Regions from separate parts of the Carboxydothermus ferrireducens DSM 11255 genome, predicted to be linked through region 3. Evidence: riboswitches for the same ligand, from Rfam matches in the RefSeq annotation. Region 3 holds a riboswitch; each other region holds the start of a gene.

Region 1 (7,705 bases), on a different contig from region 3:
TTAAAGGATTTGTTGCGGTAGCCTTAGCCTTTGCCGGTCTAATTTTGGTTTTGGGGAATATAAGCGGCAAATTAAATCCAACTGGGGTACTTTTTGCTCTGGCTACGGCGTTAGTTTATTCGGTTTATATAACGCTGGGGAAAAAGGTTTTAACACAAATTCCCTCTCTAACCGCCAGCAGTTTTATTGCAGTTTTTGCGGCGATTTGTTTTCTGGTGGTCGGTTTATTAAGCGGCACTCTTGATCTTCTGCCCCCGGAAAAAGTGTGGTTTTCAATTTCCGGTATTGTGGTATTTTCTACCCTTCTTGCAATGTTTACCTTTTTTCGGGGAATTGAGCTTTTGGGACCGGCCCGTGCTTCGATTATTAGCATGTTTGAACCGGTGATAACGGTTATTTTTGCGGCCCTGTTATTTGCGGAAAAATTAACTCCCGGGCAAATTGCCGGAGGCGTGCTGGTGCTTTTCGGAGCATACTTGGTAGCCAAAGTAGAAAATTAGGGACAGTCCCCTTTTTTATACTTAAAGTATAGTTTTAGGGACTGTCCCTAAAATTATTACTTCCCGGAGGGGGGAGGGGTAAAGACCCGTTGAGCCAGTTCGGCATCTAAAGTGTAAATGGCATGCTGGTCATTTTGGATCCGGGAGAGTTTCTTTACGAGATTACCAAATGTTTCTTCTTCCTCCATCTGCTCATCGATAAACCATTTTAAAAAGCTTATCGTGGCGTGCTCTTTTTCTTCCAGGGCGATATCGCTTAAAGCGTAAATACGTTTGGTGACAATTTGCTCGTGTTCATAAGCTTTGGTGAACACGTCCAAGATAGAAGCGTACTCGTTTTGGGGTTGATCGATACCGGAAATAAATATCCTTCCTCCCCGTTGATTTATGTAGTCAAAAAATTTCATGGCGTGGAAGGTTTCTTCCTGGACCTGGACCCGAAAGAAATTGGCAAAGCCGTCTAACCCCTGGTCGTGGCAGTAAGCGGCCATGGCAAGATAAAGATGAGCCGAATAAAACTCCCATTTAAGCTGTTCGTTTAAAGCGGCTAAAAGCTTTTGGCTAAGCATAGACATACCTCCCTGGTGGAAATTACTTAATTAAGTATAACATTAATTAAGGGTAGATATGAAGCCGTTTATTAAGGGCTAAGAGTAAATTTCTTTTTCCTAAAAAGGTATAAACAGGCGGCTACTATTTCCTGATCATATAATTTGCCGGCACCGGCTTCAATTTCTTTTAGCGCGGCTTTAATGCCTAAAGATGGGCGGTAGGGACGATGAGCGCTCATAGCTTCGACAACATCGGCAACAGCTATAATTTTGGCCTCAAGGTAAATTTCATCCCCTTTAAGGCCGTTGGGATAACCGCTACCATCAATACGTTCGTGATGTTGTAGTACAAATTCGCTAATGGGGTAGTCGAAATCAACATCATTTAATAGGTTGTAACCGGTAAGGGGATGAGTTTTAATTAGTTCAAATTCGGGTTTTAAAAGTTTACCCGGTTTATTTAAAATTTCAATTGGTATTCCAATTTTTCCGACATCATGGAGAAGGCTTGCTATGTAGATACTTTTTAATACCGGTGGAGGGCATCCAAGCTCCTGGGCAATGGCTACCGCAATTCGTGCTACGTTTTCCTGATGGCCGGAAGTATAAGGATCTCGTATCTCGAGAATTTTTGAAACAAGTTTTACACTTTGAAGATTTTTAGCTTCATTGATTAAATTAGTAAGCTTAAATGTTTTGACTTCTGACTGCAGGAGTTTAAAATAAAAAAGGCGGAAATCAAAACTTTGATTGCAATCAATATCTACTTTGACAATTAAGTTTTTCGAAGTCTGTAAAATTACTCCTTTTTTTGGAGTTAGAGAATGCTTGGTGGCTTTAAGTGTTGGAAACATGCGAAAAATATTAAAATTTGCAAAATCTATTTTTTCTTGTTGAAACAATTGGTAAAACTGCTGGTTTGCTGCAATTAAATTTCCTTCCCAGTCGGTTAATAATAAGGCGCGACTTGATGCATGAAAACTTTTTTCAAAGATATTGGCTTTTCGGGCCAAGCAATTCTCCCTCCTCAAAAACAAAAAACCTCCTGCCCAAGGAGGTTTTTAGTTCATCCTTCGGCAGCTGGCTGGCATGGCGAAAATTCGCTTTAGCCCCTGTAGCTTTGCGTCACCGGCTTTCGCCGGTTTTGCCTTTATCGACAAAAATATTTAATTTTCAACAAAAATATTACAAAAAAATGACAATTTTGTAAAGATAGAAGTTGAAAAAATGTTAAATATTTGTCTACTCAAATTAAAAAGAAATATGGTATTTTTTAAACCAGTAATTTAGTTGAATTAAATACGCCATAATCTGGGTATCGCCCATTAACTGGCCAAACCAGGGGCGGGCGTTTGGGGGAGAGGGATTGGTGATTAGTTTTCGGACCTCGTTTTCATCTATCAGGAAGTTAATCGGGGAAGAGTTTTCGGCCAAGATTTGCGTTAGTGCTTCTCTTACCAGTTTGGTATAAAGCGGATGATGAGTTTTGGGATAAGGAGATTTTTTACGCTTGAGGATGTAGTCCGGAATAAGATCCGCTACTGCCTGCCGTAGTAAACCTTTTTCCTGGCCTCCAGCGGTTTTAAAGTGCCAGGGAACATTCCACAAATATTCCACCAGCCGGTGGTCGCAATACGGTACTCGCACTTCCAGACCCCAGGCCATGGTCATCCGGTCTTTACGGTCCAGTAATATAGGCATCCAGCGGGTGAGGGTAAGGTAAGTTATTTCCCGAAGCCTTTTTTCTTCCGGGGATAATCCGGAAATTTCAGGAATTTCTTCTAAAGCTTCGTGATAGCGTTTCTGGACATATTCATCGGGCTTTAATTCGGCAATTAAATCTTGTCTAAAAAGGGTTTTTCGGCGGTCTAAGCTTAGAGCCCAGGGGAAGGTCTTGGCTTCAAGGGCTTCTTTTCTAAAAAACCAGGGATAGCCGCCGAAAATTTCGTCGGCACATTCTCCCGATAAGCCCACGGTGGCTTCTTTTTTTATTTCCCGGCTAAAAAGCCACAGGGATGAATCAATATCGACCATACCGGGAAGGTCGCGGGCGGTTAAAGCCGGAAATAGTGCGTCAAAAAGTTCTTCTTGAGTTAACACGATATTACGATGAAGGGTGTTAAACTCTTTGGCAACCAAAGGGATAAACATAGCATCGCAATTGGGCTGAAAAGCACTTTCGGTAAAATACAGCTCGTTTTCCGCATAATCCACCGAAAAGGTGTTTAGAGTTTCGCCACGGCTATGAAGGTGGCGGGCGGCAAAAGCAGTAATTACCGTTGAGTCAAGACCCCCGGATAAAAGGGTGCAAATGGGTACATCGGAAACCAACTGGCGAATAACCGCGTCTTCTAAAAGTTCCCGGGTTTTTTTCACCGTAGTGGGGAAATCATCGGGATGGGGATTAGAAGTAAGACGCCAGTAGGGTTTTATAAATAAACCTTCCGGGTTAAATACGGCATAATCGCCGGGAAGTAGTTCGGAAATATGTGCAAAAACTCCCATTCCCGGGGTGCGGGCGGGACCCAAAAACAATACTTCTTTTAAGCCATCGGTGGAAAGCCTGGAAGGGATGTCGGGGTGAAGAAGAAGGGCTTTAATTTCAGAAGCAAAAATCAAGGTATCATTTACCAGAGCATAAAAAAGGGGCTTTACTCCGAGCCGGTCCCGGGCTAAAAAAAGCTGGTTTTCTTTTTCATCGAAAATGGCAAAGGCAAAGATACCGTTTAATTTAGAAAGACATTCTTTGCCCCATTCAATGTAGGAAACCAGTAAAACTTCGGTATCACAGGTGGTGTAAAAATGGTGTCCCCGAGTTTCTAACTCATCCCGAAGCTCTTTGGTATTATAGAGCTCACCGTTGTAAACGATAACGTACTGCAAATCCCCGTAGGTGCGAATCATCGGTTGCCGCCCCCGCTCCGGATCGATGACCGTCAGTCGCCGGTGTCCAAGAATGATATTTTCCGAATGCCAAATACCTAAAGCGTCTGGACCGCGGTGGGTAAGGGATTGGGTCATTTTTTCTAATAGAGGAACAAAAGGTGATAAATCCTTAGAAAAACTTATCATACCTGCAATTCCGCACATGTTAATCCTCTCCTATGGCCCTACTTTTTAGCAGTCTCTTTTATGATATGCCGCAGAAGAGGAAAGGGTTCGCTGGAAATTTAACTTAAACAAATTTGTAACATTTTCTCCGAGATTTTGCAAACATTTTGGGTTAAACTAAAATCGAAAACAAAAAAAGGGGTGATTTTAATGAAGAGAAAACTGATAATTGGGCTTGTAGCACTGCTGTTGGTAGCTTTTACAGTACCGGCCATGGCCGCCTTAACCGTTGACCAGAAAAATGAGCTGATCGACCTCTACAAACAACAGGCGGAAATTATGAAGAAAATAATTGACGTACGGGTAAAAGCCGGGCTTATTACCAAAGAACAGGGAGATTTTATGAAGCAACGAATTGATGCAATGCTCCAGTACAGAATACAAAATCCTGATGCTTTTGGTCCCGGTTGCGGCGGTTTTGGCAGAGGAGGTTTTTGGGGCAGATGGAATCAGCAAGTACCGAACAGTAACAATGCTGTACCCCAGGGTTTTTATGGACCCCGGGGTGGGATGATGGGCGGATATTCTAACTTATAAGTACCTTCTTCAATGCACCTTCCTCCTTTTATATAGATTTTAGCCGGCGTTTTGCCGGCTATTACTCTTTTTTGGGGAAAATGTTTTAGGTGATTTATTTTTGACCTTTTTTGATGTATAATTAATACTGGTGGTGTCGATGTTAAAGGCCCTGCGCTTTTTACTGATATTTTTGGCAATAATATTAGCAGCTTTTGTCGGGAGCGGCGATGTAGAAGAGCTTATTTTAAGAGATGTGTCGTTGTTTTTGGGGAGAAAGATAATAATTAAAATTAACCATAAGTCAAAAAGGATAGAGAACAAAAAAGAAGAGAATAAAACAAAACTTATTATTGATAACCTGCAGGATTTTTTAAATATAAATAAACTCCAGCATTTTACTACTTCCCGTTGGTATCAAACGTCTTATTTTGATGGATTTGGCGTAGCTTAAAAGGATTAACAAATTTAAGGGGGAAGAGAAGAATGACCAATACGATAAAAACCTGGCTTTTAATGGGTGTGTTAACCGTTTTGCTGGTTTTACTTGGCAGAGTTATTGGTGGGACGACCGGAGCATTTACGTTTTTCCTGATAGCTCTGGCCATGAACTTTATTAGCTATTACTTCAGCGATACCCTGGTAATAAAAATGACCGGTTCTTATCCGGTAAGTGAGGCGGAGGCGCCGGAGTTGTACTCAATTGTGAGAAATCTATCCTTAAAAGCCGGCATTCCCATGCCCAAAATTTATATTACCCCGTCGCCCCAGCCCAATGCTTTTGCCACCGGGCGTAATCCTGAACACGCAGCGGTAGCGGTAACCGAAGGACTTTTAAATCTTCTAAACCGGCAGGAGATTGAAGGGGTGCTGGCCCACGAGATAGCTCATATTAAAAACCGGGATATTCTGATAGGAACCATTGCGGCGGCTATGGCCGGAGCTATTTCCATGCTGGCGGATGTTTTTCGCTGGGGGTTGTTTTTTGGCGGTGGTCGCGATGATGATAATAATCCCGGAGGGCTTATAGCCGATCTTATCTTGCTGATTTTAGCTCCGATTGCGGCTTTACTGGTGCAGCTTGCGATTTCCCGTTCCCGGGAGTATTTGGCCGATGAAACGGGGGCAAAGCTTGCGGGGTCACCGGTGGGCCTTGCGGAGGCTTTAAAGAAGCTCCATGCTTACAGCTTGCGGATACCGATGGAAGTGTCTCCAGCCGCATCGCATATGTTTATCGTAAACCCCTTGAACGGACGGGCCTTAATGGCGCTTTTCTCTACCCATCCACCCATTGAAGACCGGATTGAAAGGCTTTATGCTATGAGGTGGTAGTTTAAAATTGCAGGTACGGTTGGAAACCGTACCTGCATTTAATTTTATTCCTGACTGCGAAATAAGGAGAATTCTCAGACAACAAGGGGAAAACAGGATTAAATCTAAAATGGCGTGGATAAAATAAGTAAAGGTGATTTAAATGATTGAAAGGATATCTTTTCTTGTAAAAAAGGCTCCGAAGTATGCTAAACTTGCTTGGCGCTTAGCGCGCCACCCGGAGCTTACCCTTAAGGAGAAGTCGATTTTGGCTGGGGGGCTATTATACTGGGCATCGCCCGCTGATTTTATTCCGGGGGTTATTCCAGCTTTAGGGCAGCTTGATGATTTAATCGTTGCTTTATCTTCCCTAAACTATGCCTTAAAAAAGCTGCCGCCGGATATCCGAAGACAGGAACTTTTGGCTGTGGGTTTGGAAGAAGAAGAAATTGAAGACGATATCCGCTATTTAAAAGCAGTGGCCCGGGAGATTGCCGAACAAACTCTGAATTTTTCCGCAAAAACCCTGGGCTTTGCCGGAAGGCAGGCAACAAAGTTAATGATCAAAGGAACGGGTTTTCTGTTGCGAAAGCTAATAAAATGGAGCCAAGGCTGACCTTTTTGGGCCAGCCTTATTCTTTTTCCACAAGGCTAATAGCTCCTGTAGAACAAAAAGGCAGACACTTACCACAGCCGGTACATAAGTCCTGATTAACCGTAACCGGTTTGCCAAAGCCGGGGAAATCGTATTCTGCCGGCTCCTGTTCAATAGCCCCAAAGGGGCAGACCACAACTAAAATACAAGCCGGGGCTTGATCGCAGAGAGTCGGGTCAACTACAGCAACTTTTTTCGCCATGATAACCTCCTTGGCTTATGCTTATAATAGTATTTACGAAAGAGATTTGGAAATATCTTAAAAAAGTTTTAGCTTTTAGTCAAGAAAAATTTATTTGTGGTATAATGGTCAAAAAACCGGGGGGTTTATTGTGGAAAAAGCTTTAGTGGCTTTTTTAGTTGAAAACCTGAAAAAATTTCCCTACCAAAAAGAAGAGTTTTTAGCCCTCCTGAAAACCCGCGGGATTGAGGCTGTTGATATTATAAGCCAAAGGCTTGAGCATCCGGTTCCTGCCACTTATTTTGGCTACGGGAAGGTGCAGGAAATAGGAGAACTCTTAAAAAAACACAATTTAAATTTGCTGGCGGTGGGGGGAGATTTAACACCTACCCAGGCCAAAAACCTGGAAGAAATTCTCGAAGTTACGGTGGTGGATCGTACCCAGATTATCCTGGAAATTTTTGCCGAGCATGCCCACACCCATGAGGGGAAAATTCAGGTGGAGTTGGCCCGGCTTATGTATAACCTTCCCCGGATTACCGGGCTCGGACGGGTTTTGTCCCGCCTTGGGGGCGGAATTGGTACCCGGGGTCCCGGAGAGACCAAATTGGAGGTTCTGCGGCGGACTATTCGGAAAAGGATTGCCGAGTTGCGCCGGGAATTAAAAGAAATTGAACAAAACCGGGAAGTCAAAAGGTCCCGGCGGCTGGAGGCGGGAGTGCCAATTGTAGTCCTGGTGGGGTATACCAATGCGGGTAAATCTACTTTACTTAATGCCCTTACCGGGGCGGGAGTGCTGGCGGAAGATAAGCTCTTTGCCACTCTTGATCCTACGGTTAGAAAACTAACCTTGCCTGGAGGACAGAAGCTTCTTTTAATT
Region 2 (7,705 bases), on a different contig from region 3:
GTACAGTCCTTTAGTGAAATTGCGACCCAAATAAAGGAAAAATCCACTTTACTTACTAAAGAATCGGAAAATCTTTCGGCAACTTCCGAGGAGATGGCAGCATCAGCCCAGGAGGTTGCTAAAGCAATGCAGCAGGTTTCAGCTGGAGCTTCAACGCAGGCTCAGGATTTAACAAACATAGCAGCGTTAACTGAAAATACAGCAACTAAAGCCAATGCGGGTAAAAAAGAAATGGATAATCTCGTAAAATCCATCCAGCAAATAAAATCAGCGTTTGAGTTGGTAGTTGAAAAGATAAAAACTCTTGCCGCTTCAATCATGAATATAAACAATGTCACAAACGCCATAACCGAGATTTCCGACCAGACGAATTTACTGGCCTTAAATGCGGCCATTGAAGCAGTCCGGGCGGGTGAAGCCGGTAAAGGATTTGCCGTAGTAGCCGAAGAAGTCCGAAAACTTGCCGAGAAGTCCAAAAGTTCCACCGATGAAATTACAAAAATAATATTATCAGTACAAAACGATGCTAATGAAGTAATAAAGACCTCGGACAATGTTGATGCTTTTATTAAAGAACAAATTAAGGCTGTTGAATCTTCTGTATTAGCCTTTGGCGATATTTTACAGGCGGTGGACGAGATAGCAGATAAAATTCAGCAAGTAAGTGCAGTAACAGAAGAAAGTTCAGCGGCTGCTGAAGAAGTAGCGGCTACTTCCGAAGAGCTTTCAGCATCTTCGGAAGAACTGGCGGCTATTGCCCAGAATTTAAATTTAATTGCTACTGATATGGAAAATACTGTAAATAAGTTTAAGGTTTAATAGTGAACATGATACACAAATTGTCATTTATTCTTTTGGATTTGGGTGCTAAAAGGGAAATAAATGGCAATTGATGTAATGTCTGCGAGTAGCCAGAAGGTCAAAAAAGGGAGCGGAACGGTACTTGAAGTTGGTAAGAAATTTAAAGAAATCGTTGCTTCCATTGAAGAAGTTGCCCGGCAGATTCAGGATGTTGCTACTGCTGCGGAAGAAATATCTGCAGGAGTCCAGAATGTTGTAGCGACAACGGAAGGGCAAACTGCGGCTATGGAAGAAATTTCGGCTTCTTCTGAAGAATTAGCGTCTTTAGCAGCAGAACTTGAGAAAATAGCTGCCCGCTTCCGGGTGTAATAGTTGATAATAACCAATAAGTCACCCTGCCGAAAATTAATTGGCAGGGGGCTTTTTTATTTCTTGACAGGTTTTTTAGTGATGTTCTACCATAAGTATAAAAAGGTTGCAAAATTTACAATTTTTCAAATATTAATAATAAAAATAATGTTTTGTCAAGGGCAAACCCGGCGAAAGCCGGCGACGCAAAGCTACAGGGGCTAAAGCCGTAAGGCTATGCCAGCCAGCTGCCGAAGGTGTGGATTTAGAGTTAAGCCTCCGCCTTTGGGCAGGAGGTTTTTATATTAATTTAAAGGGAGGGGATAGAGAAATGAAAATAAATAAAATCCTGGAAACTGTTTCTGATTATCAAAAATTATTTACTGAAGACGCAACGTTTATAGTTTCTGATCTGGAAAAGTATTTGTATTATCGTCCGGGGCGAATTGATTTTGGGTTTAAGCCGGGAGATAAAATAGTGGAAGGAACATTAATGGAGAGAGCGATGAAGCAAAACAAAAAAATTGTTGCCAGGGTTGAAAAAGAACAAAGCAAATTTGGATTTCCATATATTGCAACGGTAATTCCTATAACTGATGAGGAAGGCGTTGTAGGAGCAATGGCGGTAGCTTTCAGTACGGAAACCCAGGATATGGTAATTAATATGTCGGCCGATTTAGCTCGAGTCACCGGCGAAATTAGGGAGTCGGCAACGGAATTTAGTACTTCAGCTGCGGAGTTGGCAAATACAAACCAGCGAATTGCCGGTGAATCAACGGAACTTCAAGCAGAAATTGCAGGTATTCAGGAAATTGTTAACTTAATCAATATAATTTCCGATAAAACACATATTTTAGGCTTAAATGCGGCGATTGAAGCTGCCCGAGTGGGAGACAAAGGTCGGGGCTTTGCGGTGGTAGCGGAAGAAATAAGAAAACTTGCCCAGCAAACCAAGTTTTCGGCCCAGGATATTAGAAACAAGATAAATCAAAGCTTACATAGACTCAATGAATTAATACAGAGCATTCAAAACCTGGCAGCGATAAGTGAGGAACAAAGTGCGATGGCTCAACAATTAACGGCAGCGATTGAAGAAATTTCAGGGGTAGCTGAGGATTTAAAGAATATTGCATTTAAGTTAAAATAAATTAAGAAGTGATTATGATTATAAAAGTTGGGAAGGAGGGAAAGGAATGCCGGTAATCCAGATTGATGCAGGACCTATGTCCAAGGAAAAAAAAGCGGAGCTTATTAAAAATCTTACCGATGCAGCAAGTTCTACGCTGAATATTCCACCTCAAGCTTTTATTGTAATAATTCGGGAAAATTCTTTGGACAATGTAGGTAGCGGTGGCAAACCTCTTGCGGAGATAAATAAGTAAGAAAACCGGAAAAAGTAAGATTTTGTAAGTTTATAAAAGAAAAGACTTGAGAGAAACCTTGTTTTTTATAAAAATGCAAGGTTTCTCTTTTTGCTTTATTTACTAAAAAAAGGCTTTTTTCGGCATCAAGTTATTAGACCGGAAGGCCCTCAAAAAAAATTATTCTTCTGGCGAACGGAGTTTTTGTTAACTATAAAATAAAAAACGTTGACAAATGTGAAATTCAACCGGTATTATAACTATAAACCGAGAGAGGGGGTAGAGCCATGTTTAATCGGATAGTAGCCTTAACCCAAAAAGTACTGGATGGCGGACAAATTAATCAATCTGAAGCGCTGGAGCTTGCGCAGGCTGAGGGCGCAGATATTCTGATATTGGCAGCAATGGCGGCCAAGATCAGGGAAAAGTACGTGGGGGATAAGGTGGAGTTATGTTCAATCATCAGTGTAAAAACCGGTCATTGTCCTGAGGACTGTGCCTTTTGCGCTCAATCGGTCCATCATCATACAGAAATTACACCCACTGAAATGCTCGAGGAAGAAAAAATCTTGGCAAAAGCCAAGGCTATGGAAGCGGCCGGGGCCCATCGTTTTGATTTGGTAACGTCCGGTCTGGGAATGACCGAGGAGGACGAGGATTTTAAAAAAATTTTAGCTATTTATAAACGTTTGCGTCAGGAAGTAAACCTGGAATTATGCGCTTGCCTGGGGACATTAACCGAAAAAGCAGCTATGCAGCTGCGCGAAGTCGGAGTTACTCGGTATAATCACAATCTGGAAACAGCGCGAAGTTTTTTTAGCAATATCGTTACAACTCATACTTATGATGAACGGATAGAAACCATTAAAAATGTTAAAAAAGCTGGAATGGAAGTATGTTGTGGTGGTATTATCGGTATGGGAGAAACTATGGAACAGCGAATTGAGTTTGCTTTTACGCTAAAAGAATTAGATGTTGATGCCATACCGATAAACGTGCTCAATCCAATTAAAGGAACAAAACTGGAAAACCGGCCACTTTTATCGCCCCTGGAAGTTATCAAGACTTTTGCAATTTTTCGCTTCATTTTGCCGGATAAAAATATCAGATATGCCGGTGGTCGGGAGGTAAATTTGCGGGATATGCAGGCTCTGGGGTTAATGGCGGGGTTAAACGGCATGTTAATCGGGCATTATTTAACAACTAAAGGCCGGGAAGTGGAAACAGATTTACAAATGATTAGAGATTTAGGTTTAAAAATTTAGGAGAGGGGGCCACTGGCCAAGGAAAGCGGTGGGAGATAAATGTAGCTGCGGAAAAAACGGTGGACGAAGGCTGAGCGCGAAATTTCGATGAATTTCGTTAACATGGGCTTGGAGGGTTTAAAATGGGCTCTTTTAACTTTCTCTTTAAAGCCAGTGACGGACAGGAAATTTATTGCTACCGCTGGTTTCCGGATAAAGAGCAGAAACTACGGGCGATTGTTTACATTGCCCATGGTATGGCGGAAACCGCAGCCCGCTATGAGCGATTTGCTTTGGCTTTAACCAAAGAAGGTTATCTTGTCTTTGCCCACGACCACCGTGGGCACGGGAAAACGGCGAAAAGCATTGAGGAAATAGGCTATTTGGGTCCCGATGGATTTAACCGGATGGTTCAGGATATGAAGGAACTTATTGATTTTGTTAAAAACGAAAACCCGGAATTTCCAATTATCTTATTTGGCCACAGTATGGGCTCTTTCTTGGCTCAGCGGTATATTACTCTTTATGGTGAGACTTTAGATGGTGTGATTTTATCGGGTACTTCCTGCGGTCCCGGGCCTATTGTTAATCTCGGCATCTTTTTGGCCAAAAAAGAAGTCGAAAAATACGGCCCTAAATATAGAAGCGTTTGCTTAACAAAGCTTAGCTTTGGCAACTACAATAAAAAGTTTAAACCAAACCGCACCGAGTTTGACTGGCTTTCCCGCGATGCCGAAGAAGTAGATAAATACATTAATGACCCTTACTGCGGGGGAGTATTTACCGCAAGTTTTTACTACGATTTTTTAAGAGGGTTAAAGGAAACTTTCCGCCGGGAAAACTTGGCTAAAATCCCCAAAGAGCTTCCTATTTTCATTTTTAGCGGCGATATGGACCCGGTAGGTAACATGGGTAGAGGTGTTTTAAAGTTAATAAAAACTTACGAAAAATTAGGTTTAAAAAATGTAGCATACAAGCTCTATCCCGGAGGCCGGCACGAAATGTTAAACGAAATTAATCGGGAGGAAGTGGTCAGGGATATTATAAACTGGTTAAATAAATTGTTTTAAATTGTAGAAAATTCATTATGAATTTTCGGGCATTATTCTTCGAGTTCCATATAGTAAAATTTAACATCCTCGTTAGAAATATTTTTTAAGTATTCTCTTTTAATACTAAATCCAACTTTTTTGTAGCAGTTTATAGCTCTTTGATTAAAGCTTCTAACTTCAAGGGCTACCGTCTGATTTGGAAATCTTTTTTTACAGTTGTTCAAAATAACTCTCTCCTTCTTCATGGTGACATTTTCTTAGAATAATTCTAAGGTGACAATATCACAGATTAATAACAAAAGGATACCTAAATTCTTGACATATTTTAAAATTGAAAATAGAATAATACTCGTAAACTATTTTGGTTTTTTGGGGGTAGCTAAGTATGATTTTGACCGAACGCCGCAAGCAATTTTTAGAGAAATTAATTGATCTATTCCAAAAAACGAATGTTCCAGTTCACTACGAAACAATAGCGAATGCACTTGGCGTCAGCAAATGGACGGCATACGACGTTTTGAAAGAATTAGAAAAACTTGGCTACCTTACCCGGGATTATACAGTAAATCCTAACGAAATGGGACGTTCCCAGGTTGTTTTTATGCCTACTATTAAAGCTATAAACTTGTTTGAAGAAAAACGTACAAAAGAAATAAATATAGATGAGTGGAATAAAATAAAGACAAAGGTACTTGAGCTGCTAAACAGTTTAAAAACTCACAGCATTAGTGATGCTGTACAAAAAATGCTGGAGGAAATTCCAAAGGTTCAGGTTCGAGTAACTTTTGGGGCATATGTCATAGGGTTATTTATCGTGTATCTTAGAAAATTGGGCGGAAGAACAGAAATGCTGGTTAAAAGTTTGGTTCAAAATGCACCTACCAGTGAAATGCGCATCATAATCTTTATTGGAACTGTTCTTGGTACTATTATTCAAACGATGAATCATGAGATAGGGGTTGGGGTAACCGAGTTAGTCGGAAGGTATTTAAAGTCGCTTACCGATCTTTCTGATAAGGAAAAGGGTATGCTTGCGGATTTTCTTGATGAAGCTTTAGCTTGAAATTGGTCACAAATTTAAGTTACGACCTTTTTATTTTACCAAGTTTTTTGGTCTTTTGGGTATATATGTAGATTATTTGTTTGGTGAGATGGGAAGTGGCGTAATGGTATACCCCTTGGTTAAATATTTTTTTAAGTATTTTTTGTGTCTTTTGGGTACACCGGTTATTAGCGGGAAAGAAAATATTCCTAAAAAATATGTAGAGGCAATGGAGGCGAAAATATGAATAAAAAACAGAAGGTTAAGGTAAGGCCACGTATTGGAATAGCCCTGGGAAGCGGTGGTGCTAGAGGTTATGCCCATATAGGTGTGCTCAAGGCATTGCAGGAAGCAAATATACCAATTGATTTTATAGCGGGGACCAGCATGGGGGCAGTGGTAGGAGCAGCCTATGCTGCAGGTTACCGGATCGAAGAATTGGAGGATATGGCTCTAAAAATGCGGTGGCGCTGGATATTTAACCTTTTTGATCCTACTCTACCCCGCCAGGGCATAATAGCCGGAAACAAAGTAGAAAAGTACTTTGAAATGTTAACCCAGGGGAAAGAGTTTTCCCAGTTGCGGAAGCCTTTGACTGTTGTTGCCACTGATATCGTTTCGGGAGAAGAGGTTCGCCTAAATGAAGGACTGGTGGCTAAAGCCTTACGAGCCAGCATTGCTATACCTGGGGTATTTTCTCCTGTTAAGATTGATGAACGAATTTTAGTGGACGGTTCGGTAACAACTCCAGTACCTGTCCGGGCAGCTAAAGAAGCAGGTGCAGATATTGTAATAGCGATTGACGTTAGCTCAAATGTAGATCAGACTTCCACCTTGGTTCATACCTGGAAGAGGATAAAAAATATGCCTTCTCAAAAAGTGGTCCATTATATTAAAAATTCACGCTTCGAGATTATCAATGTTCTAGATAATACTTTGGAACTGTGTGCCCAGCCTAAAGAAGTCTCTTTGAATTCTGGACTTCATGGTAAACATTATTATTTGCTTAAGCCAGAGGTAGGAAATATTAAGTGGTATGAGTTCCATCGTGCTGGTGAGTGTATCCGTGCTGGGGAAATTGCAGGGAAGAAAGTGACTGAAAAAATAAAAATTGCTCTTGATACTGGAAATTTTATTGAAGAAGAAGTAAAGGAAAGCTTTTGGGAATTAAAAGCAATCTAAAAAAATCTTTATGGCTTTTTAAGCAGAAGATATTGACTTTATGGAATTAAAAAAAAGGGGGGTGAGTAACCAAAATAAAAGCAAGCAAATGGTTATTTTTAGTATTTAATAAAGACAACATTAAAAAAATACTTCGGGGGTTGATAAGGTGAGCAAAAAATTTGGGACAAGTTTAGAATTTGCCAAACGGTACGTAAGTGAAAAAACCTTGCAGCAGCTGTTAAATTATCTGAGTAAAGATCCAGTTAACAATTTAGATCGGATATTTACTCTGGGAAAAATTTTAGCCAGACGAGAAGAACACAAACAGGCAATTTTGACAGTTGAGAGAAATCTTAATAACTATCCTGCAATACGCCAATTAGTTGAAAGTTTATTACGAGACACTCATCCCAATGTACGTCAGCGTTTGCTTTTTAACTTTTTTATAAACTCGATTATTTTCGGTATTCCAAAACAGTTACAATTATCCGAAACCTTAGGATTTAAAGTACCTCATACAATTTTAGTGGATCCTACAAGTAATTGTAATTTACGGTGTGAAGGTTGCTGGGCTGGTGCATATGCCAAACATGATGAATTGGAGTATGAACGTTTGGACCGTCTTTTCAATGAAGCTAAGGAGTTAGGAATTTACTGGATAGTAATGTCAGGTGGGGAACCCTTTATGTATCC
Region 3 (7,705 bases):
GAATATTGAAGAGTTAGCCCAGGTGCTGGCCCTTTTTCGCCCGGGACCGTTAGAGAGCGGACAGGTGGACAACTATCTGTTAGCCAAACACCAAAAAGCCCCTCCGGTATACCCTCATCCCGCTTTAAAACCGGTTTTAGAGGAAAGTCACGGTTTAGTTCTTTACCAGGAACAGGTGCTTAAAATAGCGGCGTTAGTTGCCGGCTTTGATCTTGCCAAAAGTGATGACCTCAGGCGAGCGATGTCCAAACACGACCGAAAGATTATGGCGGAACTTAAAGAAGAGTTTATGATGGGAGCGGTAAAAAACGGTTATTCGGCTGCTGACGCGGAAAAAATTTTTAGCCTGTTACAAAACTTTGCCGGTTACGGATTTAATAAAGCCCACGGCGTATCATACGCTTATCTGGCTTATTACTCCACCTTCCTTATTACCCATTGGCCCAAAACTTATTTCACCTTACTTTTAAATTCCGAGGGGGGATTTTATCCACCGTCCTTTTACCTGAGGGAAGCTGGACGAAGAGGGATTAAAATCCTGCTTCCGGATATTAACGAAAGCCAGTACGGTTTTACCGAAGTTAAAGACGGGATTAGAATAGGTTTTAAAGATATCGAAGGGGTTGGCCCCAAAGCGGCTTCGATAATTTTAGAAGGGAGAACAAGGCCCTACACGTCTTTTTGGGATTTCTGGCAGCGGGCGGGGCACAAGCTTTCGGTCGAAACAATAAGAAACCTCATTTTAGCCGGAGCTTTTGACGGTTTTGGGGTAAGCCGGGAAAGTCTTCTTTATTGTTTGGAGGTTTATAAACTTTTTAAACCAATCCCCGGTCTTTTTGCGGAACCAAACTTTTCCCTGAAAAAGGAAAAAGAGGCCGGCGATTATCTTAAAAAAGCTCAGAAAGTTATCGGTGTTAAATTCTGGTTGGATTTGGAGGCAAAAGTCGAAAAAACACGGGAGGGATTAATCATCACCGGAGAGGTAACTTTTGGTCGCCGCCGCTATACGCGCAAAGGAGAACCGTTTTTAACCCTTACTCTGGAAAACCAGCAGGAATTTTACGAAGTGTTAGTTCCAGCATCCCTGTACGGTAAATCGTTCTGGAGTTTAACCAAAAAGTTTGTCCAAATTTGGGCGCAGGAAAAAGACGGGCGCCTCTTTGCTCGAAAAATTGTTCCTATCGCTTAAAAAGCCGGTATAAACGGCTTAATTCATAAGAGGTAATCCCGCCCAGAACCAGCAGGAGTAAGATGTAAGAAGTACCAACAAACAATATCCCTGAAACAAGGTTAAAGGGGATGGCGGGACTGAAAATTTTCGAAAAGCCATAACCCAGGCCAAGGGAGCCGAGAAAAGCAAAAATCACTTTTAAAAGGGTTTGGTCGTAAGTTAAAGTGCGAAGCTTAAGTTTTAAGGCACACAAACTTAAGATGAAAAGGAGAAAATGGTAAAGGGCAAAAGAAAGACACGTGCCGGTAATCCCTATCCTGGGGGTTAGAAGCAGAAGGCACAGGATTTTAACTCCGCTTGCTCCTAACAAAATGTAAAAAGGGGTTTGGGGTTGGGACAGACCCTGAAAGATGCCGGTAACCGTTTGGTACCAGTACAAAAAAGGTCCGCTTAAAGCTAAAATTACCACCAATTGACCGGCTTCGGGATATTTAAAGAGTAAAGCCGTAAGGGGAGCGGCGTATAACAGCAAAATAGCCGTAACGGGAAGACCGGCGATGAGGGAAAGCTTAAAAGCATAAAAACTCCGGCTTCTTATTAAGGAAAAGTTTTCCTGACCGAAGGCCTCAGCAATACCGGGCACTAAAGTGGTAGAAAGGGTATTGGTAATAACTGCCGGCGTTAAAAGAAGGGTCATGGCCACTCCCGAAAATAAACCGTATGTGGCGGTGGCTTCCCGAAAGGATAGGCCGGATAGGACCAATGCCTTTGGGATTAAAAGAGCGTCTAAAGCCGAAAGGAGGGTGGCCATCACCCGGGTAAGGGTCACGGGAATTGCCAGGGAAAAGATTTTGCGAAGGTAATTTAGGGGAATTTTCGGGGAAAACCATGATTTTTTATCCAAAAATGCTACTCCTACCAGAAGGCCAACGGTTTCTCCGGCAAGGACTCCCAGGGAAGGACCGCGGAGAGCATCTTTTAAGCTTATGTTAATAAAGGCTGAGGTTAAACTTAGGGAGACCAAAATTCTAACGATTTGTTCGATATTTTGCGCCAGGGCCGGAATATTCCAGCGTAAAAGGCCGATAAAATATCCTCTTAAAGCTGAGGAGACGGCAATTACCGGAATTGAGGGTATCAACCATAAAAAAGCGTAAAAACTATATTCCGAAGGAAATAGAAGATGCCGAATTAGGGGAAGCAAGGAAAAAAACAGCCCTAAAACGGTAAGGCTAAACAACAAAAGGAAAATTATGGAGAAGAAAAGAAGGTTTTTACTATGAGCCCGGTTTTTAAAACCTTCCTGGGCAATGGTTTGGGAGAGGGCCAGGGGTATACCAAGGGTTGAGAGTACGAGCAGAAAAACGAAAACCGGATAGGCCATATTATAGTAGCCGATACCTTCGGCCCCGAGGAGTCTTACGATTAAGACCTGGTAAACAAAACCCAAGATACGATTTAAAAAGCTTACGAAACTCATTAAAAGAGTTCCGTACAAAAGAGACATACCGTTACCCCTTTACCCGATGAATTTAGCCGTTGTTAAAAAAGTTTATGCTTCCGGAAATTCCCGTAGAATTAAAAAAATTTCAAAAAAATAAAAGGAAAACCCGAAATTATGCTGAAATAATATATTACTAATAAAAAATCCTTAGGAGGGCTTTTAAATGAAAAGCTACCCTACAGAGTTTTTAAGAAACATCGGTATCTTTGCCCACAGCGGGGCGGGCAAAACCAGTCTTACCGAAGCTTTACTTTACAACACCGGAGTATTGAAGAGAATGGGCCGGGTGGAGGACGGAAATACTGTTTCCGACTACCACCCCGAGGAAATTAAAAGGAAGGTGACCATTCACGCTTCCCTTGTGCCCTGCGAGTGGAACAACCATAAGTTAAACTTTATCGATACTCCGGGGTATGCGGATTTTATCGGTGAGGTAAAAAGTGTTTTAAAAGTTGTAGAAGGGGCAATATTTGTGGTTTGCGCGGCGTCCGGCGTGGAGATTCAGACGGAAGTGGTCTGGAATCTTGCAGACAATGCTGGTTTGCCGCGTTTTGTGTTTATTAACAAAATAGAACGGGAAAATGCCAATTTTGAAAAAACGTTAAATCAGATCCGGGAGATTCTTTCGGCTAAAGTAGTACCCCTTCATTTACCGATTGGCGAAGGGGAAAACTTTAAAGGATATATCGATATCTTAAGAAATAAAGCATACATTTTTGACGGCAACAACTTAACCGAAAGTGGAATACCGGCCGAGTATGAAGAGAGGGTGATGGAAGCCTGGCTGCAATTAACGGAAGCTGCGGCGGAAAATGATGATGAGCTCTTAATGATGTATTTGGATGGAGCGGAACTGACCCCTGAGCAGGTTGCCCTGGGGCTCAAAAAAGGGGTACGGGCCGGCAAACTTTACCCTCTTTTTGTGGGCTCTGCCACAAAAAATATCGGCATTAAAGATTTGTTGGATGCTTCCTGTGAACTGCTGCCGCCTCCCCAAAAAAGTTACGATCACCCGGTGGCTTATGTGTTTAAAACATTAGCTGACCCGTATGTAGGCAGGATTAACTTTGTTAAAGTTTTGGGGGGCTCTTTAAAACCGGAAACTATTCTCTATAACTTTAATAAGGATAAACCGGAAAAAATCGGCCATATCCTTTATATGCGGGGCAAAGAGCAAGTTCAAACCCAGGAGGTTAATGCCGGAGATATTGCTTGCTTAATAAAGCTTTCCGAAACCGGTACCGGCGATGTTTTGAGTTTAAAAGATAAACCGGTGGAAATTGAACCGGTAGATTATCCCACTCCTAACATGACCATTGCCATTCTCCCCAAAAGTAAAAACGATGAAGACCGCCTTTCCACTGCCCTCCATCGCGCCTTGGAGGAAGACCCAACACTCCGCCTTGAAAAAAACCTGGAAACCCGCCAGAACCTCCTTTCCGGCATGGGGGAACTCCATTTGGAAATTGTTCTCGAAGCAATTAAACGGAAGTATGGTGTTGAAGTGGTAACCGAAGAATTACGGGTGCCTTACCGGGAGACCATCCGGAAAACGGTCCAGGTGGAAGGTAAATATAAAAAGCAAACCGGTGGCCGGGGTCAGTACGGCCATGTGTGGCTTAGATTAGAACCCCTGCCGGATAAAGAGTTTGAGTTTGGTGAAGAGATTTTTGGCGGTGCCGTTCCCAAACAGTATTTCCCGGCAGTGGAAAAAGGAATAAGGGAAGCTTTAAATGAAGGAGTACTGGCCGGTTATAAAGTAATGAATGTGCGGGTGGTACTGTACGATGGTTCGTATCACCCGGTGGACTCTTCCGAACTGGCTTTTAAGATTGCGGCCAGTCAGGCTTTCAAGAAAGGGGTAAGGGAAGCCAATCCGGTACTTTTGGAACCGGTAATGCTTGTTGAAGTGACGGTACCGGAGCAATTTATGGGGGATGTAATCAGCGATTTTAACGGTAAACGCGGCCATGTTTTGGGCATGGAAACCCAGGGCCGCTGGGCCAGGGTTAAAGCCTATGTACCGTACGCCGAGATGTTAAAATATAATATTGACCTTAAAGCGATGACCCAGGCCCGGGGCTTTTATACCATGACTTTCAGCCACTACCAGGAAGTACCGCCCAAACTCCAGGAAGAAATTATTAAGAAAGCAAACTTAAACAAGAAAGAAGAAGAATAAAACGATTCTGCAAATTTTTCTTGACGATTTTTCCTGTTTAATGATTTAATTCTGTATGGCAAGAATGGTGTAAAGCGCAATTAAATAACATTTTCCGAAAAAGGCAAACCCGGTGAAAACTGGGGACGCAAAGCTACAGGGGCTAAAGCAGCTTCTCCTGCTATGCCAGCCAGCTGCCGAAGGTGGAATTTTAAGCGAAAACCCTCCGCCGACCTTACGGCAGGAGGGTTTTAGTATTTTCCAAAGTTCGATGAGGAAAAGTTCGAAATATCTTTTGAAAGCAGGAACTGTGTTGTAAAATAAAAAAATAATGGCGGTAGAGGTGTAAATATGCGTCGCATTCCCGTCGAGTATCTAATCCCCGGTCTGAAAGTTGGTTACCCGGTAATGGACGGGCAGGGACGGATTTTAATTAATGCCGGGACTGTATTAACCTCCGTCATGATTAATCGGCTCAAAAAGTTGAAATATAGCTGGCTTTACATTTACGATGGCAAGGATGATTTTACCGAAGCCTTTGTAATTTCTGAAATGGTTCGGCGCCGGGCTTTAAATGTGGTAAACAATCTTTATCAGGATATTTTGCAGGAAAGGTATTTTGCGATTAAAGTCGCCAATTACCGGGAGCAACTTAAAGAAATCGCAGCGGAAATGTTAGCCGAGCTTTTGGATAAAAAGGGTTTTCTTTTAGACCTTTATGATATCCGGAATATTGACGATTATACTTACTTTCATTCGGTAAATGTAGCCTTGCTTTCTATGGCCACTGCTTTAAAAGCCGGCTTTAAACACGATGAAATTATCAATTTGGGTATCAGCGGTCTTTTACACGATATCGGCAAAACCCAAGTACCCTGGACCATCTTAAATAAACCGGGAAAATTGTCCCCGAAAGAAATGGAGATAATTCGGCTTCATCCGGAAAAAGGGGGCGAAATTGTTTCCCGTTACCTTAACTTTGGCAGCAGTGTGGTTCAGGGTGTAATCCAGCACCATGAGCGGCTGGATGGTAGCGGCTATCTGCAGGGGTTAAGTGGCGATAAAATTCATAAATTTGCCAAGATAATCATGGTGGCCGATGTTTATGATGCCATGACTTCCAAAAGAGTTTATCGCGATCCCATAGATCCCAAAGAGGTTTACGAATTTGTTTTAGCCCTTGGAGGCGGCGAATTTGACCTGAATACGGTTAAAAGCTTTGCTTCGTCTATTGCCGTTTATCCGGTGGGAGCAAAGGTTTTATTAAATAATGGCCTTGAAGGCATAGTTACCGGAACACCTGTGGGGTTTCCTGATCGACCGGTAATTCGGGTAATTGCCGATAATGGGCGGCCGGTAGAACCGTACTATCTTTCCCTGGCAGAAGAATATAAATTGATGGTTACGAAAATTGTTTTGTATCCCGAAGTTGCTAACGAAAGTATTGCGCAAATTTTAACGCAAGGGTAACAAAAACAAACAAATATTTTAAAAAATTTGGTATAATTAGGTTAAAAGACGCTTAAAAAAAGATTTAAGGGGCGAGAAAAGATGGAAATAATGGTGGTTTTAGGGGTAGTTTTAGCTTTTACTTCCCTGGTAACCGGGTTTTTAATGGAAGGCGGTACTATTTCTGCCCTGGTAGCACCTTCGGCGGCTTTAATAATTTTTGGCGGAACAATCGGTGCCAGTATCATTGCTTTTTCGACGGAAGAGGTACTGGCAATTCCCAAGTACTTTAAAATCATGCTTTTTCAAAAGCCGTTAAACGAACTGGAAGTGGTAAAACAAATAGTTTCGCTTGCCCAAAAAGCCCGGCGGGAAGGGTTACTGGCTCTGGAAAATGACCTGCCCAACATCAAGGATGACTTTTTACGCCGGGGTTTACAGTTAATTGTCGATGGTACCGACCCGGAACTTTTCCGCTCGATTTTGGAAAATGAAATTTACGCTATTGCAGAAAGACACCGGGTGGGGGCCGAATTTTTTGAAGCGGCCGGTGGTTATGCCCCGACGATGGGGATTATCGGTACGGTTATGGGACTGGTTCACGTTTTAGGGCAACTTTCCACCCCGGATAAGCTTGGTCCGGCAATTGCGATGGCTTTTACCGCTACCCTTTACGGAGTATCTTCGGCGAATATCTTATGGCTGCCTTTTTCGGCAAAACTAAAAAATTTAAGCAAAAAAGAACTGTTAGTGCGGGAAATGATGTTAGAAGGATTGGTGTCGCTGCAGGAAGGACATAACCCGATGCTAATTGAAGAAAAACTCCGGTCATTCTTAAAGCCCAAGCTCCGGGAGCAAAGCTTAAGAGAAGGTAAGGGTGAATTAAATGAAGCGGCGTCAGCATGAGGAAAAAAAACCAAACCACGAACGCTGGCTCATTACCTATGCGGATATGATTACCCTTTTGATGGTGTTTTTTATTGTATTATATGCCCTTTCTAATATTGACGCGCAAAAGTTTCGTGCCCTTGCTGATTCTTTGAGTAAAGCCCTAGGCGGGGGCGGAATTGTGCTTACCAATGCCGGACCGGATGTGGTTACCGGGAGCAATGCAACTGTACAGGGCAACCTGGGAAAAGCCAGCCAGGAGCAATTACCGGCGGTTGATGAAAAGGATTTGAAGGAAACGGCTAATTTAGCGATGATCAAGGCTAAAGTCGAGTCGTACATAAAAGCGAAAGGTTTGAATGCCAGTGTGACGGCTACCTTGGAAGAAAGGGGAGTGGTTATTTCCTTTAAAGATGCCATTTTATTTAAATTAGGTTCGGCAGAGCTGTCTCCTCAGGCAAGGGCTATTGTGCGGCAAATCGGGGAAATTCTTTTACCGCTTCCCAACTATATTCGCATCGAAGGACACACC
Region 4 (6,518 bases), on a different contig from region 3:
TAAAACCAAAGGTATGCAAAAAAAGCTCGCTCGTCTCCCGGGGAAGTGAAATTTGAAAAATAAATACAAGCACATTGGCCAGGATTATTAAAATTGTCATCACCGGAAATTTTCGGCTCGGGTTTACATCTCTTAAAGGTATCATCTTTATTCTCCTTTTCTCTTTACAGAGTTAATTTAGATTGGAGGCTTTAAAGTCGGGGGTAGAGATAATAGAATTTACTTCTTTTTCATCAAAGATAGTCATAAAAATACTTTTTTTTGCTATCAATTTACTTTGAAAAATAGATGCTCAATTAATTTGCAAGGTCATAATCAAATTTTTCAATTAAAAATATATTGTTATTATACTTTGCAAAATTTATCACATCATCTGTGAAACCATTTTTTGAAAATAAAACATAGTACTTATTTTTAAAACTAAATAATGCGCTTTTTTCTATCAAACTGTTTAAAACGGTCATATCCGTTTTCTTATTTTGCCATTTGCACTCTCCAAATATTATGTTGTCTTTATCAAGTGCTACTATATCAATTTCTTCTTCACACCTTTTATATGGATTATTTCCCCACCATTTACCTATTTTCTCAAATATAAAGGGCAACGCTTTGTTCTTATTTAAAATTTTAAGATAATCTATACATATTTCTTCGTATACTACTCCGAGAAAGTCGTTTATAAAAGGTTTAATTTTATTTTCGATAACTTCATCAATTAATCCTTGCTCAATTAAGGCTTTATTATTGAAAACAAACCTATACCAGAACCTAAAGAAATTATCTTTAATTTTGTATATACTTTTTCTACTTTTTTCTTTTAATTCAATGGGAGTAACTTTTTCGAGTATTTTTAAGTCTATTAGTGTAGAAATATACTTTGCACATTTATCAGTATCGACGCCTACTTTTGTAGATATTTCATTTAATTTGCTGCTGCCACTTGCTATTGCTTCTATTATTGAATTATACAAAGCTGGTTCTCTGACTTCTTGTCTTAATAATAATTTTGGCTCTTCGTAAAGATAAGATGCTTTGTCTAATATTTTTGTTTTGATATTTTCATAGATGTCTTTTGTATCCTCAAAGTAGCTCAAATATTGAGGAATACCACCTAAAACTCCATATGCAATAACTTGATTTTCAAAATTATAGTTTGGAAAAAATTTCCTACTTTCAAAAAAGTTAAAAGGGTCAACTATCAATTGTGCAGTTCTTCTTCCATATAGAGGGCTTTTATAGCTTAAAATCTCTTTCTCAATGAAACTTACAGAAGAGCCACAAATAATTAAAAAAAGTTTGGTATCTTTTAAATAATGATCTATTAAATTTTGCAGAAGAGATGGAATGCCTTTATTGGAATTAACTATATAGGGAAATTCATCAATAACAACAACCAAACGTTTATCTTTCGCCTGTTGTGCTAAAAAAAGAAACGCTTTTTCCCATGATTCAAATCTGCTTACGAATCCATCAAGGCCAAAATAGGATAATATTTTATCTGAAAAAGATTCTAGAGCAATTTTATCATTGTATTCTTCAGCAACAAAAAATATCGACGGCTTATCTTTACAAAATTCGGTTAATAATGTAGTTTTCCCCACACGTCTTCTGCCATACATAACTATAAAATGAAATTTGTTTTCGTTGTAAAGTTTATTTAAGGTTTTAAGCTCATATTGTCTGCCAATAAACATTAAATTCACCTCGCTAACTTATGAGTTACTAACTTTAAAGTTAGTAATTTTAGAGTTAATAAAATTATAACACAACATTTTTAGTATATCCAAGTATTTGTTCATTATACGTGTTACAGCTCAAAGCAAACCCCCGCTTTCTATTTTCATAAGCAGGGGCAAATTAAAAACAATTTGAAAGCACTGCTCTTAACTGCAGTGCTTTTTTAATCTTTAAATTATAAACCAATCATTCCATATCCCGCTTCTTTCTCTTTGTTTCCAGTAATATAATCTATATTTTCTTTCAGAAGCTTCACTATCTTTCTATCAACAATTTCCTTCGCTGCCATATCGGTTAATATATCTAAAGCTTCCTTCACATCCAGTGCTTCCCGGTAAGGCCGTTTCTCAGTTAATGCCACCCACTTATCAGCCACCGCAATAATCCTGGAAGGAACACATAACTCATCTCCAGAAAGCTTAAAGGGATATCCCTGGCCGTTTGGCTGCTCGTGGTGGTATCCTGCCCACCTGGCCAAATCTTCAAATCCAGAAATTTTATTCAGCATATGATAGGTAAAGTAAGGATGAGTTTTTATTAATTCAAATTCCACGTCGGTTAAAGGCCCGTTTTTTTCTAAAATTTTATTTGGAACTCCAAGTTTTCCAATGTCATGAACGAGTCCGGCAATTTCTATTAATGTCGTTATTTCTGTAAGTCCTGCAATTTCGGCAAGCTGCCTGCTTAAAACAGCAACACCTAAGGAATGGGTGCTTGTAAAAGGACTTTTGGCGTCAATAATATAGGCAAAGGGAAGTACTAAAAGTCTTAGTTCTTGTTCCCCAGCTATAATTCTTGCTTCAGGTCTTAATTCCTGAAGTCTTTCTTCAATATAATGCTCATCAAGGTCAAACCAGAAGCTTTCCTTCTTAGAAATCTCTAAAAACGCTTCTACAACTAATTCGTTGAAAAGTATATTTGTATTTTTAGTTAAGTAACGTTCTATCTCACTGCGCTGGAGCAACGCAAGACTTCTTTGTTTAAGAAGTAATTCAATCTGATCAGCAACAAAAATAATTTGGCTTAAAAGGTAATTGGTTTTATATCGTTCTTACGGCGGATAACCTATAAATTTACGGTGGTGCAGTCTGATTACTTCAGCTACTTCCCTATAAAAAATGGTACATCTTTTAAAAGTTTATAACCCAGCTCTGCATGTTTAGTATCGTATTTATCAATTGAAGATATATCATCCACATTCATCAATCGAGCTCCTGCAGCTAAATCATGAAGATATGCTGCCCAAAAAAGTGTTTCGTAATCTTTCTTTTCAAGCTTTAGCTTATTACCAATAGTTGCAGCAATATAGGCTACTCTTTCATGGTGGTGGGCAAATCTTTCTTTTGTAAACTCTAATGCTCTTGTCAAAGCAACAACTACATCAGTTAAATCAACTGTATACATTCCCTCTACCTCTTTTCATTGCATTTTTGCATGAAAAAATCTCCCTCCTGCCGTAAGGCATAAGGGAGATTTTAGTTTTCTACCTTAAACTTTTTAATCAACCTTTATGCCTTACATTAGGCAGCTGGCTGGCATAGCCTTACGGCCTTAGCCCCTGTAGCTTTGCGCCCCCGGCTTTCGCCGGGTTTGCCTTTGTCGAATACAAGTACTACAAAATTCTTTGCTCTTTTGCTGCAAATAGCAGTACATTAAGTGCTTCCTAAATTACTGCAAAAATACAGTCTTGTTTTTTCCACTGTTTTTGGCACGATAAAGAGCTTCATCAGCCCTCTGAATAATTTTCTCCACACTATAATTGTCTTCTTCTTCTAAGACGGCAACACCAAAGCTTGCTGTAAGTTTAATCTCAATATTTTTCCGGCTCAAGTGGAACATACGTTTTTCAACATCCTCACGGATTCTCTCCGCGATTTTTACTGCCATATTTTCATCTACTTTGCTTAAAAAAATTACAAACTCTTCTCCCCCAAATCTTGCAACAAAGTCGTATTTACGGCACATATTTTTTAAAACACCGGCAAACTCTCTTAATACCTTATCTCCTGCTTCGTGGCCATAATTATCATTAATTTTTTTAAAATCATCAATATCAATCACAATAATACCCACTTTTTCCTGTAACCTTTTACTCCGAGCCAGCTCCGATTCCGCTCTTTGAAAGAAAGCTCTCCTGTTGTAAACTCCAGTTAAAAAATCATACTTTGCTAATTTCTTCAATTTTTCTTCATACAATTTAAAAGGTGTAATATCTCGTTCAATCCTTACCACACGGTAAATCTCTCCCCTGTTGTCTTTTACCGGGAGATATTTAGCAGATATCCACCGCACTTTACCTTTCTTATCTATTATCCTGAACCTCGACGTAAAAAACCCAAATTTCTTTATTCTCGTTAATACATTTTCAGCATTTAAAAACTTTTTAAATTTTTCCAAATCCCTGGGATGTACTATTTCATCTCAGTGATTAGTGTTCTCTTTTGTTTCATTTACAGTAAAACCGTAAATCTTTTTAAAAGCCGAATTTTCATATAAAACTTTTCCTGTTCTTAAATCTTTAAGAATTAATATTTCTTCGACATTTTCTGTAACTTGCTCCAAGATAATTTCCCGCTCTTTGTTTTCGGTTATATCTGTAAATACAGTCACCACATATCCCTTTTCCGGGCTGAAAACATTTATTTTATACCATCTGTTACAGTTTTCAAAATAATGTTCAAACTGTTTTTCGCCGCCGTTTGCAGCAATGCTGCCGCATAACTTAATCCAGTTGAATTTATCACTCTCAAATTCTTTTACAACTTCAGTTAATCTTTTGCCAGTAATATTTTCTCTCTTTAAACCGATTAACTCCGCAAACGCTTTATTAACTGCCATAAAGACATAATCAACAGGTTCATTATTTTCATTTATTATTACCTTTAAATAGGCAAATGCATTCTGCATATTTTCAACAATCTTTGAATATATTGCTTCTACACTATCCATACTTTCGTACTTACCACTCCCCCTTAACTTTGTATAAATTTATTTCAGTCACAAAAGCCTTTACGCTCTTTTGTCTTTTAACTCTTATATGTATATTTATTCCATATGATATTTTATTCATTAATGGTTTTAGCTTCAACTATTTTCTTTGTTGCAAATTAAGAACAAAAAAATCACCGATTTGCTACCTCAATTGGAGATTAACTAGCTCAGCCTAAATAAAAAACCCCGAAGCCTTAAAACTTCGGGGAGAGGAGGATTAGTGGATATCCACTTTAAAGCCTCGCAGATTATCCTGTGCCTTCTTGAGCCTGATGTTTAAAATGCCGTTTTTATATTCAGCAGTAGCTTTAGCAGGTTCTACTTCTACCGGCAAGTACACTACTCGCTCAAAGCTGCCTGCAAATATTTCCTTGCGGTAGAATTTATCGTTTCTTGCTTCTATTTCATCTTTAACCTGTCCTTTAATAATTAGATGATCGTTTTGGACGTACAGCTCAATCTGGTTCTTATCTTCTATGCCAGGGAGTTCTGCCTTAACTAATATTTCATCGCCTTCATCAAGAATATCTACCCTTGGGATTGATACACCTCTACCAATCGGTGCAAAGGCTTCGGCAAACAGGCGATTTAAATCTAACACTTCTCTAAAAGCTTTTAAAATATAAAATAGTCAGCATTGTTATGGAGGGACGGAGCAAGAACCGTCCCTGCTCTCCAACCCCTTTTCTTATTCTTGGTCTTTTTCTTCATTATTACCTTCTTTTTTTGCCTTTTTAAGCTCTTCCAGCCTTTCTTCTATCACTTTTAGCTGTTCTTTCAAATATTTGGCCTCCTGGGAAAGGATTTCTTCTTCATATTTCGGTCCATTTACTGGATTATGGTCAAAAGGATAAGGTTTCCTTGCCCAGAAAGGCAAACCTGTGGCATAGTACCAGTGCCTCCAGCCCCTGCCAAATCCAAAACTACCATGCCTAAACCAAGAACCAATATTCTTGCGCCAGAACCTCTTTCCTACGGGGTTCATGAAGCCTGGCACGGAAAATCCTGCGCAAAGGCCCGCAGCTCTACCGGTCCTGGGACCGAGCCCGTAGGGACCCAATGGCATTTTTTCACCTCCTTTCTCCGTGTTTTAACCACTTACTAATACCTTTTATTTCATCACTTTTAGCGGTTTGACTCAAAGGTTGAATTTTTCTACACCATTTTCTGTAAAATTTTCTGAGTTGTTTCTTTTGTTATCCGATTCATTTTTTATTAGTTACACCCTTTCTTTTATTTTTCATTAACTTTATCCTTGCATTTTTTACAATAACCAAAATACCAGTATGAACTGTTAACGATTTTGAAATCTTTAAGATTTTCATTAACAGGTAAAGTTAATTCTTGTTGAATAGGTACCTCATAAATCTTCCCGCATTCCAAACAAACGTAATGACAGTGACTGTTACTATCATCTTTTAAAATCTCATATTTTATTGGTTGATTTGGCAAATTCAATTTCTGAAGTATCCCATTCTCGCAAAAAAGCTCCAATGCTCGGTACACTGTTGCTAAGCCTATTTTAGGTAAAATTTTTTTTGTAATTAGATATATTTCTTCTGCTGAAAGATGCTTTTTTTTACTGTTTTTAATAGCTGTAATAATAGCCTTTCGCTGAGGAGTCCACTTAAAATCTTGTTTTTTCTTAACAGTTGCCGATTTCATATGTTACCGCTCACACTAATTGACCACATTTAGCTCAAATTAAGTGGCCGCAAATATTGCTCACTTTATTTGGCCAGGCAGTTTTTTATACTGCCTGGCCATTGGCATAATTTTATACAGAAAAT

Evidence for each region. Region 3 has a riboswitch for cyclic di-GMP ahead of CARFE_RS14440 (HD-GYP domain-containing protein). Riboswitches for the same ligand answer to the same signal wherever they lie in the genome.
Region 1: linked by a shared signal. The riboswitch ahead of CARFE_RS14185 (HD-GYP domain-containing protein) and the one ahead of CARFE_RS14440 (HD-GYP domain-containing protein) in region 3 are both predicted to bind cyclic di-GMP.
Region 2: linked by a shared signal. The riboswitch ahead of CARFE_RS16790 (methyl-accepting chemotaxis protein) and the one ahead of CARFE_RS14440 (HD-GYP domain-containing protein) in region 3 are both predicted to bind cyclic di-GMP.
Region 4: linked by a shared signal. The riboswitch ahead of CARFE_RS0112090 (HD domain-containing protein) and the one ahead of CARFE_RS14440 (HD-GYP domain-containing protein) in region 3 are both predicted to bind cyclic di-GMP.

The regions. Positions count from the first base shown of each region.
Region 1 is NZ_ATYG01000009.1:56,521-64,225, forward strand. It holds gene CARFE_RS14180 (DMT family transporter) at 1-500, shown strand, start outside; gene CARFE_RS0103795 (ferritin) at 557-1,069, opposite strand; gene CARFE_RS14185 (HD-GYP domain-containing protein) at 1,141-2,064, opposite strand; cyclic di-GMP riboswitch class I at 2,124-2,210, opposite strand; gene asnB (asparagine synthase (glutamine-hydrolyzing)) at 2,303-4,141, opposite strand; gene CARFE_RS14190 (YckD family protein) at 4,313-4,699, shown strand; gene CARFE_RS0103815 (hypothetical protein) at 4,839-5,132, shown strand; gene htpX (zinc metalloprotease HtpX) at 5,165-6,010, shown strand; gene CARFE_RS14195 (YkvA family protein) at 6,153-6,605, shown strand; gene CARFE_RS0103830 (ATP-binding protein) at 6,622-6,846, opposite strand; gene hflX (GTPase HflX) at 6,977-7,705, shown strand, end outside.
Region 2 is NZ_KE386562.1:69,390-77,094, forward strand. It holds gene CARFE_RS16785 (methyl-accepting chemotaxis protein) at 1-819, shown strand, start outside; gene CARFE_RS0113500 (methyl-accepting chemotaxis protein) at 883-1,170, shown strand; cyclic di-GMP riboswitch class I at 1,321-1,405, shown strand; gene CARFE_RS16790 (methyl-accepting chemotaxis protein) at 1,481-2,296, shown strand; gene dmpI (4-oxalocrotonate tautomerase DmpI) at 2,343-2,531, shown strand; gene bioB (biotin synthase BioB) at 2,798-3,775, shown strand; gene CARFE_RS0113525 (alpha/beta hydrolase) at 3,898-4,824, shown strand; gene CARFE_RS16255 (N-acetyltransferase) at 4,857-5,030, opposite strand; gene CARFE_RS0113535 (LexA family protein) at 5,192-5,869, shown strand; gene CARFE_RS0113545 (patatin-like phospholipase family protein) at 6,092-7,030, shown strand; gene CARFE_RS0113550 (radical SAM protein) at 7,179-7,705, shown strand, end outside.
Region 3 is NZ_ATYG01000014.1:1,855-9,559, forward strand. It holds gene CARFE_RS0105775 (DNA polymerase III subunit alpha) at 1-1,189, shown strand, start outside; gene spoVB (stage V sporulation protein B) at 1,179-2,678, opposite strand; gene fusA (elongation factor G) at 2,839-4,857, shown strand; cyclic di-GMP riboswitch class I at 4,950-5,038, shown strand; gene CARFE_RS14440 (HD-GYP domain-containing protein) at 5,188-6,306, shown strand; gene CARFE_RS0105800 (flagellar motor protein) at 6,388-7,191, shown strand; gene CARFE_RS0105805 (OmpA/MotB family protein) at 7,172-7,705, shown strand, end outside.
Region 4 is NZ_ATYG01000048.1:603-7,120, forward strand. It holds gene CARFE_RS0112075 (rhomboid family intramembrane serine protease) at 1-145, opposite strand, end outside; gene CARFE_RS0112080 (ATP-binding protein) at 297-1,694, opposite strand; gene CARFE_RS0112085 (HD-GYP domain-containing protein) at 1,913-2,701, opposite strand; gene CARFE_RS0112090 (HD domain-containing protein) at 2,839-3,141, opposite strand; cyclic di-GMP riboswitch class I at 3,258-3,342, opposite strand; gene CARFE_RS15135 (GGDEF domain-containing protein) at 3,406-3,969, opposite strand; partial or broken gene CARFE_RS16870 (PAS domain-containing protein) at 3,976-4,152, opposite strand; gene CARFE_RS0112100 (PAS domain-containing protein) at 4,159-4,686, opposite strand; gene CARFE_RS15140 (Hsp20/alpha crystallin family protein) at 4,946-5,329, opposite strand; gene CARFE_RS0112110 (DUF5320 domain-containing protein) at 5,417-5,794, opposite strand; gene CARFE_RS0112115 (Fur family transcriptional regulator) at 5,962-6,393, opposite strand.